One region of the Paraburkholderia steynii genome, then DNA from elsewhere that is predicted to be linked to it. Evidence: riboswitches for the same ligand, from Rfam matches in the RefSeq annotation. Region 1 holds a riboswitch; the other holds the start of a gene.
What was found. Region 1 has a riboswitch for cobalamin ahead of cobW (cobalamin biosynthesis protein CobW). Riboswitches for the same ligand answer to the same signal wherever they lie in the genome.
Positions count from the first base shown of each region.

Region 2: linked by a shared signal. The riboswitch ahead of BLT65_RS21015 (TonB-dependent receptor domain-containing protein) and the one ahead of cobW (cobalamin biosynthesis protein CobW) in region 1 are both predicted to bind cobalamin.

Region 1 covers NZ_FNDI01000021.1:58,466-63,278, forward strand. Annotated here, with positions in the region: gene BLT65_RS46685 (hypothetical protein) at 49-264, shown strand; gene BLT65_RS31005 (hypothetical protein) at 285-866, shown strand; cobalamin riboswitch at 1,000-1,270, shown strand; gene cobW (cobalamin biosynthesis protein CobW) at 1,462-2,559, shown strand; gene cobN (cobaltochelatase subunit CobN) at 2,569-4,813, shown strand, end outside.
Region 2 covers NZ_FNDI01000011.1:179,253-184,065, reverse strand. Annotated here, with positions in the region: gene BLT65_RS21040 (SIMPL domain-containing protein) at 75-812, opposite strand; gene BLT65_RS21035 (EVE domain-containing protein) at 989-1,459, opposite strand; RNA gene ssrS (6S RNA) at 1,600-1,781, opposite strand; gene BLT65_RS21025 (cell division protein ZapA) at 1,846-2,163, opposite strand; gene BLT65_RS21020 (hypothetical protein) at 2,160-2,522, opposite strand; cobalamin riboswitch at 2,743-3,005, shown strand; gene BLT65_RS21015 (TonB-dependent receptor domain-containing protein) at 3,070-4,813, shown strand, end outside.

The DNA of each region.
Region 1 (4,813 bases):
CCGGCACCCGCGGGCGGGCGGCGCGGGGTTTTCCGACGCACCCGCCCGATGGCGATTCTTGCCGTGTTTCGACAAATTCGAAAACTGTTTTCAAGCGGTATTGGTGGTAAAGCCCAAGGGTGGTCATTTATAGTGGCCGGACGTGAGACGTCAGTTTTTTCCGGTGTTAAATATCGGATAACTAACAAAATTTCACCTCAATTTGAATGGGTGGTGCGGGTCACCGCCTTTTCGACTGCGTCTGCCCGTGAACAGGCAGATTAACCTTTAGGGAGAACATTAAAATGAAACTGGCAACGATCGCGTCGGTCATGCTGGCAGCCGCGCTGGCGGCGACCTCGGTACAGGCAGCGGACTCGCTCGCGAAGGCTGCGGATACGCTCGTGGAAGCTGCGCCGCCCATCCATCTGAAGGCGCGCATCATCGCGCTCGACGCCGGTGCTCGCACGGTCACGCTGAAGGGCGAAGACGGCATCGAGGTCACGATGCAGGTGGATGGAAAAATGGCCGGGTTCGACAAGCTGCGCGTGGGCGAGAAGGTCGACGTGCTGTACAAGAATGCATTGCTCGTCCAGGCCGAGAAGGTGGACCCCGCCGGCAAGGGCATCCGTGAGCGCGTCGATGCTCAGGTGACCCTGAAAGGCCCGGACGGCCGGGATTCGGTGCATCAGGTCGAAACGCTGTCCACTGTGCAGAAGATCGATCCCGCCAAACGCCTGCTCACGCTGCGCGGTGTCTACGAGACGCAGATCATCAGGGTCACGCCGGATTTCGACCTGAAGGACCTGCACGTCGGCGACACGATCCACGCGGTTTTCGTCTCGGCGACGGCTATCGAAGTCACGCCGCAAGGCGCTGCGCACTGAGTTGCGCATGTCCACCGGCTGTCGCAGGGCGGCAGCCGGTGGACTTCCCCTTTAGCGAACCCCACGCAATCGAACGGCGGCATGAGGCACGACTCATGCCGCCGTCTCTCCTTGACGCTACCTGCCGGCGGGCCTAAACTCGCCGCACTCTGGTGCTCGCGCGCGCGCTCTCTGCGCGCGCAGTTAAACGGGAAATAGCAGGCTGTGTGCGCAGGCGCCGGTCAAACTATGCTGCTCCCCGCAACGGTAGGTGAAGGCATCGCGCAGACGATGCAGAGCCGGCCTCGCTGCATGTGCGTCCAATAGCGGCCCATGCAGACAATCCACTGCGCGAAAACGCTCGCGCGGGAAGGAGAGGCGGCGCTTTCATCAGCCCGGATACCGGCCCGAGAAAACGACGCCATGCTGCGGGGATGCGGCACTGCGTTCACGATTCCTCATGCGTCGCAGCGCGGTTTCGCGCCCGGATCGATCGGGCCGCGAAGCCCATGCGGCGCCGTTTTCGTCCCCGTGCATCACTTATGACCTTGCATCGCTTGCCGGACGGCGCGCGACTTCGAGGTCACTCGACCGCATTTCGAGTTACGGAGCCACCATGCAGACACAGATGCGCAAGATTCCGGTGACGATCGTCACGGGTTTTCTCGGCAGCGGCAAAACGACGTTGATGCGTCACATTCTTCAGCACGCGGGCGGTTTGCGCATCGCGGTGATCGTCAACGAGTTCGGCGAGCTTGGCATCGACGGCGAGATTCTCAAGGGCTGCGGCATCGGTTGCGATGAAAACGGCAACGAGACGGAAGGTCAGCTTTACGAGCTTGCCAACGGCTGCCTGTGCTGCACCGTGCAGGAAGAGTTCTTCCCCGTGATGGAGCAGCTTGTGGAGCGGCGCGAGCAGATCGATCACGTGCTGATCGAAACGTCGGGCCTCGCGCTGCCGAAGCCGCTTGTGCAGGCGTTCAACTGGCCGTCGATCAAGAACAGCTTCACCGTCGATGCCGTCGTGACGGTGGTCGACGGCCCGGCTGTCGCGAGCGGTCAGTTCGCCGAAGACCCCGCTGCCGTCGATCAGTTGCGCAAGGCCGATCCGAATCTCGATCACGAATCGCCGCTGCACGAGCTGTTCGAAGACCAGTTGTCGGCAGCGGATCTCGTGATCCTCAACAAGACCGATCTGCTCGACGAAGCGCAGCAGGCGAGCGTCGAAGCCGTCATTCGCGAAGAGATTCCGCCGCAGGTCAAGGTGGTGCGCGCGCATATGGGGCAACTCGATCTGCACGCGCTGCTCGGGCTTGAATCCGCTTCGGAAGAAACGATTCATCTGCGTCACGACCATCATGGCTCCGCGGATGATCCCGAGCATGCGGATCATCATCACGACGAGTTCGACTCCGTGGTCGTGTCGGCGCGCGCGCCGTCGCGTGAGGCGATGATCGCGGCGTTGCAACGGGTCGTCGAAGGCCACACGATCTATCGCGTGAAGGGCTTTGCCGCGCTGCAGGGCGCGCCGATGCGTCTGGTGATTCAGGGCGTGGGCAGGCGCTTTGACAGCTATTTCGACCGGCGCTGGCAGGCGGGCGAACTCGATGCGTCGTCGCTGAGCCGCTTCGTGCTGATCGGCGAAGACCTCGATCAGCCTGTGCTGCAACGCGCGCTCGACGAAGCGCTGAGCGCTCAGGAACAACAGGCTTAAGGCACCGCGATGCATCTGCTGCGCACCGTTCCCGGCGGTTTCGTCGACGATACGAAGGGCGTGATCCGTATCGACCAGAAGCCCGCCGATATCGTGATCCTCAGTTCCGCCGACACGACGCTGTCCCTGCTCGCGAGCGTCGTGCCGCGTCTGGGCGACGGTTTTCCGAGCGTGCGCCTGGCGAATGTCACGTATCTGCGACAGCCGGCTTCGGTGGATTTCTACCTGGACGATGTGTTGCAGCATGCACGCGTCGTCGTCGTCGATCATCTGGGCGGCGAGGCGTACTGGCCGTACGGCATCGAACAGGTCGTGGCGCTGGCGCAGCGCAAGCAGCAGACGCTCGCGATGTTTTCCGGCGACTTGCAGGAAGACCCGAACCTGCTCGCGCGCAGCACGGCTGACGCGGACCTGTGCCATCAGTTGTGGCGCTATCTGCGCGAGGGCGGCGCGCACAACGCCGAATCGTTCATGCGCTGCATTGCGTGGCGCGGCTTCGGTTGGGGCAAGGAGCCGGCGCCGCCGAGTCCGTTGCCGGCCGCCGCGCTGTATCACCCCGGGCGCGACCTGGCGACCATCGACGACTGGCAGGTGCGCTGGAAGCCCGACGCGCCCGTCGTCGCGATTCTGTTCTACAAGGCGCATTTGCAGGCGGCCAACACGGCCGTATTCGATGCGCTGATCGATGCGCTCGAAGCGCGCGGGATGAATCCGTTGCCCGTCGCGATCACATCGTTGAAAGACACGATCAGCCGCGATGTCGTGCAGCAACTCGCCGCGCAGCATCGCATTGCGCTCGTGCTGAACACGACGGCGTTCGCGGCTTCCGCCATCGACGATCCCGAGCCGCTCGCGCTGGCGGGCGACGCGCCCGTGATGCAGGTGATCCTGAGCGGCGGCAATCGCGAAGACTGGGTGAACGACAATCACGGTCTCAATTCGCGCGACATCGCGATGCACGTCGCGCTGCCCGAAGTGGATGGCCGCATCATCACGCGCGCGATCAGTTTCAAGGGGCTTGCGTATCGCTGCCCGCACACCGAAGTGGACGTGGTCCGCTATCAGCCCGATCACGAACGCGTTGCGTTCGTCGCGGAGTTGAGCGAGCGCTGGTGCAGGTTGCGCATCAAAGAGAATGCGGACAAGAAGCTCGCGCTGATCCTCGCGAACTATCCGATGAGCGAAGGGCGCATCGGCAACGGCGTGGGACTCGATACGCCGGCGTCCGTGGTGAACATTCTGACGATGCTGCGCGGCGAGGGCTATCGCATCGACGACGTGCCTTCGAACGGCGATGCGTTGATGGATGCTTTGACGCAAGGCGTGACCAACGATCCCGTCGTTCGCGATCTGCGGCCCGCTTTGCAAAGCCTTGCGTTGAGCGATTACATGACGCACTTCGCGCGTCTGCCGCAGTCGATGCGCGACGCTTTGAATGCGAAGTGGGGCCCGCCCGAACAAGATCCTACTTTGCGGCGCGGGCGCTTCATGATCGCGGGCTGGCGATGCGGGTATGTGTTCATCGGTATTCAGCCGCCGCGTTCGCGCGAACAGAACGATTACGCGAGCTATCACGACGCCGAACTCGTTCCGCCGCATGCGTATCTCGCGTTCTATTTCTGGCTGCGTCATCAGTTCAATATCGATGCCGTTGTGCATGTCGGCAAGCACGGCAACCTCGAATGGCTGCCGGGCAAGAGCGTCGCGCTGAGCGATGCTTGCTGGCCCGATGCGATATTCGGGCCGTTGCCGCATCTGTACCCGTTCATCGTCAACGATCCGGGCGAGGGCAGTCAGGCAAAGCGGCGCGCGCAGGCTGTGATCATTGATCATCTGATGCCGCCGCTCACGCGCGCGGAAAACTATGGGCCTTTGCAGGACCTCGAACGCCAGGTCGATGAATACTACGACGCGTTGATGGTCGATCCGCGCCGCGCGAAGCTGTTGCGCCGGACTATTCTCGATACGATCGTCAAGCATCGGCTGCATGAAGAGCTGAGTCTCGAAGCACCTGTTGATAGCGATGCGGAAGACTCGTTACTGACGAGCGTCGATGCATGGCTGTGCGAGCTGAAGGAGGCGCAGATTCGTGACGGCTTGCATACGTTCGGGCAATCGCCTGACGGCATACAACGGCGCGACACGTTGCTCGCGCTTGGGCGCTTTCCAGTAGGCGATGGACGGGGCGCAAAGGCGGGCATTATCGATGCGCTGGCGCGCGATCTCGGTGTGGATCATCTGTTCGATCCGTTGT
Region 2 (4,813 bases), on a different contig from region 1:
TGAAGCACGCTAACGAAGCGCGGATGCCAGCGCAAACACAAGCAAACCACCCACAGCGTCGGCAGACAAAAAAATCACTTCATCTGCACAGACCCTGAAACATTAACCGTCACGGTAGACGTCCCACCTTCAACAGGCACAGGCGCCGCCGCCTTGGCGCTAACATCCGACCGCATGCTCATCATCATGACAGGCCGCGGCGGCACGCCGCCACTATGCCCGACATTCACTTCGCGAATCGTATAGCCGCTATACCCAAAAGCCTGCGCAGCCGCCGTAGCCTGCTGCTTGAACGATGCAATCGCCTGCCCCGTCAGTTTCTGCCCGGCAGCGCGCTCTGCCTCCGGCGACAGTGAAAACTGCACATTCCCTACCTGCATGATCGAAGACAATTGCCCCGCGAGCTTCGATGCCGCCGCGAAGTCGTGTGACTCCAGCACAACCTCCGTGCGGCCGCGCCATGCAGAAATACGCCCATCGCGATCCGTCGACGGATAGATCGAGAACGAACCGGTGCGCGCCGTCACGCCGCTCACGCCCTTGGCCTTCTGTAGCGCCTGGTCGGCATGCTGGTTCAACGTGCCCGTCAGCGACGATGGATCGCTGGCTTCCTGTTCGTAGAACAGCGTGATATCGACGACGTCCTGCGGCACATCGGTGCTCGCCTGCGCGTTCAGCGACAGCACGCCGGCCGGCTGATACTGCTGCACAACGGTTTGCGCATGGGCCGCGACGGACGTGAGCGCGAGTGCAACAGGCGCCGCGCAGGCACCGGCCGCGAGCGCCCATACGAGCGCGGATTTTTTGGTCATTGTTCGACTCCTTCGTTGAGCAGGTTATGCATGCATGCGTCGAGAGCCGCGTCGCCAGACGCAGTTGCGCGGCGCGCGTGGCATGACGCTTGCGAGGCGGTTAGGCGTCTGAAAGGGTCGTCTGGTTCCCGAGTGAATACTCGAATGTCACGCGAACTTACGTATTCACCACGTGTTCATGCAGCGCGCTTCGCAAGCTGCTTCGTAATGAACGCCCATTCCGCCTCCGTAACGGGCGTGATCGACAGACGGTTGCCCTTCGCGAGCACGCGCATGTCGGCAAGCTCGGGATGCTCGCGCAACGTCGCCAGCGGGATCAGCTTGATTTTCTTCTTGAACACGACATCGACGAGCGTCCAGCGCGGCGTTTCCTGCGTCGACTTCTCGTCGTAGTACGGGCTCTTCGGATCGAACTGGGTAGGGTCAGGGTAGGGCGTCGACGATACTTCGGCGATGCCCGCAATGCCCGGCTCAGGGCAACTGGAGTGATAGAACAGCACGCCGTCGCCCGTCTTCATGATGTCGCGCATGAAGTTGCGCGCCTGATAGTTGCGCACGCCCGTCCAGGGCAGCGTGCGTTGCGGGGCATTCGCGAGATCGTCGATGCTCGCTTCGTCCGGTTCGGACTTCATCAGCCAGTAGCGCATGAGTCGGATTGAACGTGAAGTAGAAGGAAGTCTTCGTTGAACAGTCGGGTTCAAACGGTTTGCAACGCGGTGCTCGCCAACCAACGCAAAGCGCACGCCCAAAGAAAAACGGCATCGGATAAAGTCCGATGCCGTTCGTATAGGTCCCCGCCTTAGCCGCTAGGCCGGCATCCTGAACCTGAGGTTCAGAATTGGTCGCAGTTAGCAGCACTTCGGGTACATCAGACAGAGTGACGCGCACACCCGTGCTACAAATTTCCGCAACCGTGCATATAGCATTGGTTCAAGGAATATATGACCTTGGCGAACCAGGCAGGGAAGCTTAAAAACGTTTGCTCCACAACATGGGCCCGACCGCAAAACAATCAAGCCCAACAAAATTTTCTTTACTGCACGCTGCTGTACTGTTGGATCACAGTGCCAAGCTGCTCATTCATCTGGTGCATTGTACGCCGGATTTCTTCGGCGGGAAATGATTCTCCGTGTCGCACGCTGGCTTGCAGCCTAAGCAGTTCCGATGCCAGCGACAACGCCGCCATCACGGCGATACGATCCTGGCCGCGCACGTTGCTGTTCGAGCGGATCTTCGACATCTCGGCATCGACACGGGCCACGGCTTCGAGCAGCGCCGCTTCCGTTTCCGCCGAGCAGGCGAGACGATAGGGCTGGCCGAGGATCGACACTTCGATCTGCTTCGTGGTCATGCGTTTTCTCCGTGGCGGGTCGCGTCGTGGTTCGCGTCGTGATTGGCCTGCGCCTGCTGCTCGGGCGCGAGGAGATCGAGTTGATTGTCGGGCTCGTGACCGCGAGCGCGCGGCAGCTTCTCGAGGATGGCATTCAGACGTACTTGCGCGTCGTCGATCTTCGCGGACAGCGCATCGCGCTCCGCTTGCAATGCGGCGCGTTCTTCGCGAGTCTGTTCGAGTTCTACGCGGGTCGCTTCGCATTCGGCGCGCGCTTGTGCGAGCTGTTCTTCGAGTGCGAGGCGCGCTTCGTTGTAGCGTTGGCTGATCTCGATCAGCCGACCGATGTTCTGTGACAGTGTTTCGAGTTCGGTGAGCATGTGCTGCGTCCTCTAAAGACATGGCATTCTAGCGCGGAATGTCGCACGCTCGGACATTTGTCTCGTTTCAGGACGTAACAGTAGCGCTTTAACGCGGCATTATCCAGGTGTCTTGTCGCGATTCACGCATTTTTACCCTTGAAAAAGGGACTCTTTTAACAGTCCACCGTCATCGTCCCTGTGACCACCTCGCGTTTCTTGACGCGTGTGTACGTCACTTCTACACTTGCGGCACTCTGGTGCCCGCGCGCGGTATCGCGCCGCGCGCAGTTAAACGGGAAGCAGGGAGCGAAGTCCGCCCGGACGAGCCAACCTGCGCTGTCCTCGCAACGGTACAACGACCGCAGTTCCTGCAGGTCGACCCATGCACGCGTCGAGCCATCCATAGAGCCGATGCCGTGCGAAGCGCCACTGCGCATGATGCGTGGGAAGGCGGGTCGGCCAGTCGTCAGCCCGGATACCGGCCGGAGGCAAGGAACGTGTCGCTCCTTGTACAGGCATCGGCCCACGAGGAGCGGGCCGCGCACAGGCCCACAGGACTCTTTCGATGCTCACCTCCGTGTTTGTCCACCCGGCGTATCTGCGCCAGGTGTTTCCGCGCCCGCTGTGTCCACACTTCAGACGCGCGCCGCTTGCTGCGGTCGCCGTGATTGCCTTTGCTTCAGCCCCGCTCGCCGCAAGCGCGCAGACGGCCGACGAGGCGAATCCATCCGCCACATCCACGGATCGATCGGACAACGGCTCGACCGATACTTCGTCAAACACAATCCCCACGACTTTGTCACCCATCGTCGTCACGGCCGACCGTCGTGCGCAGCGACTCGCCGACGCGATTCCGCAGACCACGCTGTTCGATCCGCAGGACATCGCGGACAACAGCGCGCGCGACTTGCCGGGGCTGCTGCAGTTCGCGCCTGGCGCGCAGGTCGTGCGCAACGGCGGGCCGGGTGCGACGTCGAGTCTGTTTCTGCGCGGCGCGTCGTCGACACAGTCGCTCGTGCTGATCGACGGCGTGCGCGTCGATTCGGTGAGCCAGGGCAACGCGCAACTCGAACAGATTCCGCTCGACCAGATCGATCACGTCGAAGTGGTCAACGGCAACGTGTCGGCACTGTACGGCTCGGGCGCGATCGGCGGCGTGGTGCAGGTGTTCACGAAGGACGGCGGCAATCATCCGCCGCGTTTTCACTTCGACGTCGAGTACGGCAGCTATCACACGCAACGCCAGGCGGCGGGCGTCGACGGTGCGCTCGACAAGGACGGCCGCACGACCTTCAGCGTCACGCTCGCGCGCGCGAAGACGGACGGCTTTTCGTCGATCGACCCGGCGCTCGCGCCCGTCAATCCGAACGCGAACGGTTATTTCAACGAGAGCGTGAGCGCGTCGCTGCGCCACAAGCTCAACGACCAGTGGGACATCGGCCTGCGCTACTTCCAGTCGAACGGCAACGACAGCTTCGACAATCCCTTCGGCCTGCCCACCGATCTCAACAACCTGCACAGCAAGGTACAGACGGCTTCAGCCTTCGCGAACGGCAAGCTCACCGACTGGTGGACGACGCGCTTCGTCGTCGCGACGGGCAACGATCGCAGCAACACGTCGCTCAATGGCGACTATCTGTACCGCTACGATTCGGACAACCGGCAGTACACGTGGCAGAACGACTTCACGTTTGCGCGCGATCAAAAGCTTCAATTGGGCTACGAGCATCTCGACCAGACACTCGACTCGAATCAGTACAGCGCGCCCGCGCGTCACGTGAACTCGGGGTTCGCGGGCTACACGGGGCGCTTCGGCAACAGCCAGATCCAGGCGAACCTGCGGCGCGACCAGTACTCGGATTTCGGCGGAGCCAACAGTTACTATCTGGGCTATGGCTACGACTTCAACGAGCACTGGAAGGTGACTGCAAGCTGGTCCGATGCGTTTCGCGCGCCGAGCTTCAACGATCTGTACTACCCGTACAGCGGCAATCCGCTCATTCAACCGGAGCACAGCCATTCTGTCGAAGCCGCATTGCAGTACGCATCCGATGCGCTCGGCCTGATGAAGCTCACGGCATTCCAGACGCGTTATACGAACCTGATCGACTATGTGCAGACCACGCCGGGCATCTACGTCGCGGAGAACGTGGGGCATGCGAAAGTGCAGGGCATCGAAGGATCGTGGCAGGGTCACGTCGGCAGGACCGACGTGCGCGCGGCCCTAACGTTCCAGAATCCCGTCGATGAAGACACGCATACCGATCTGAACCGTCGCGCACGTCATTTCGCGTCGTTCGCCGCGAACC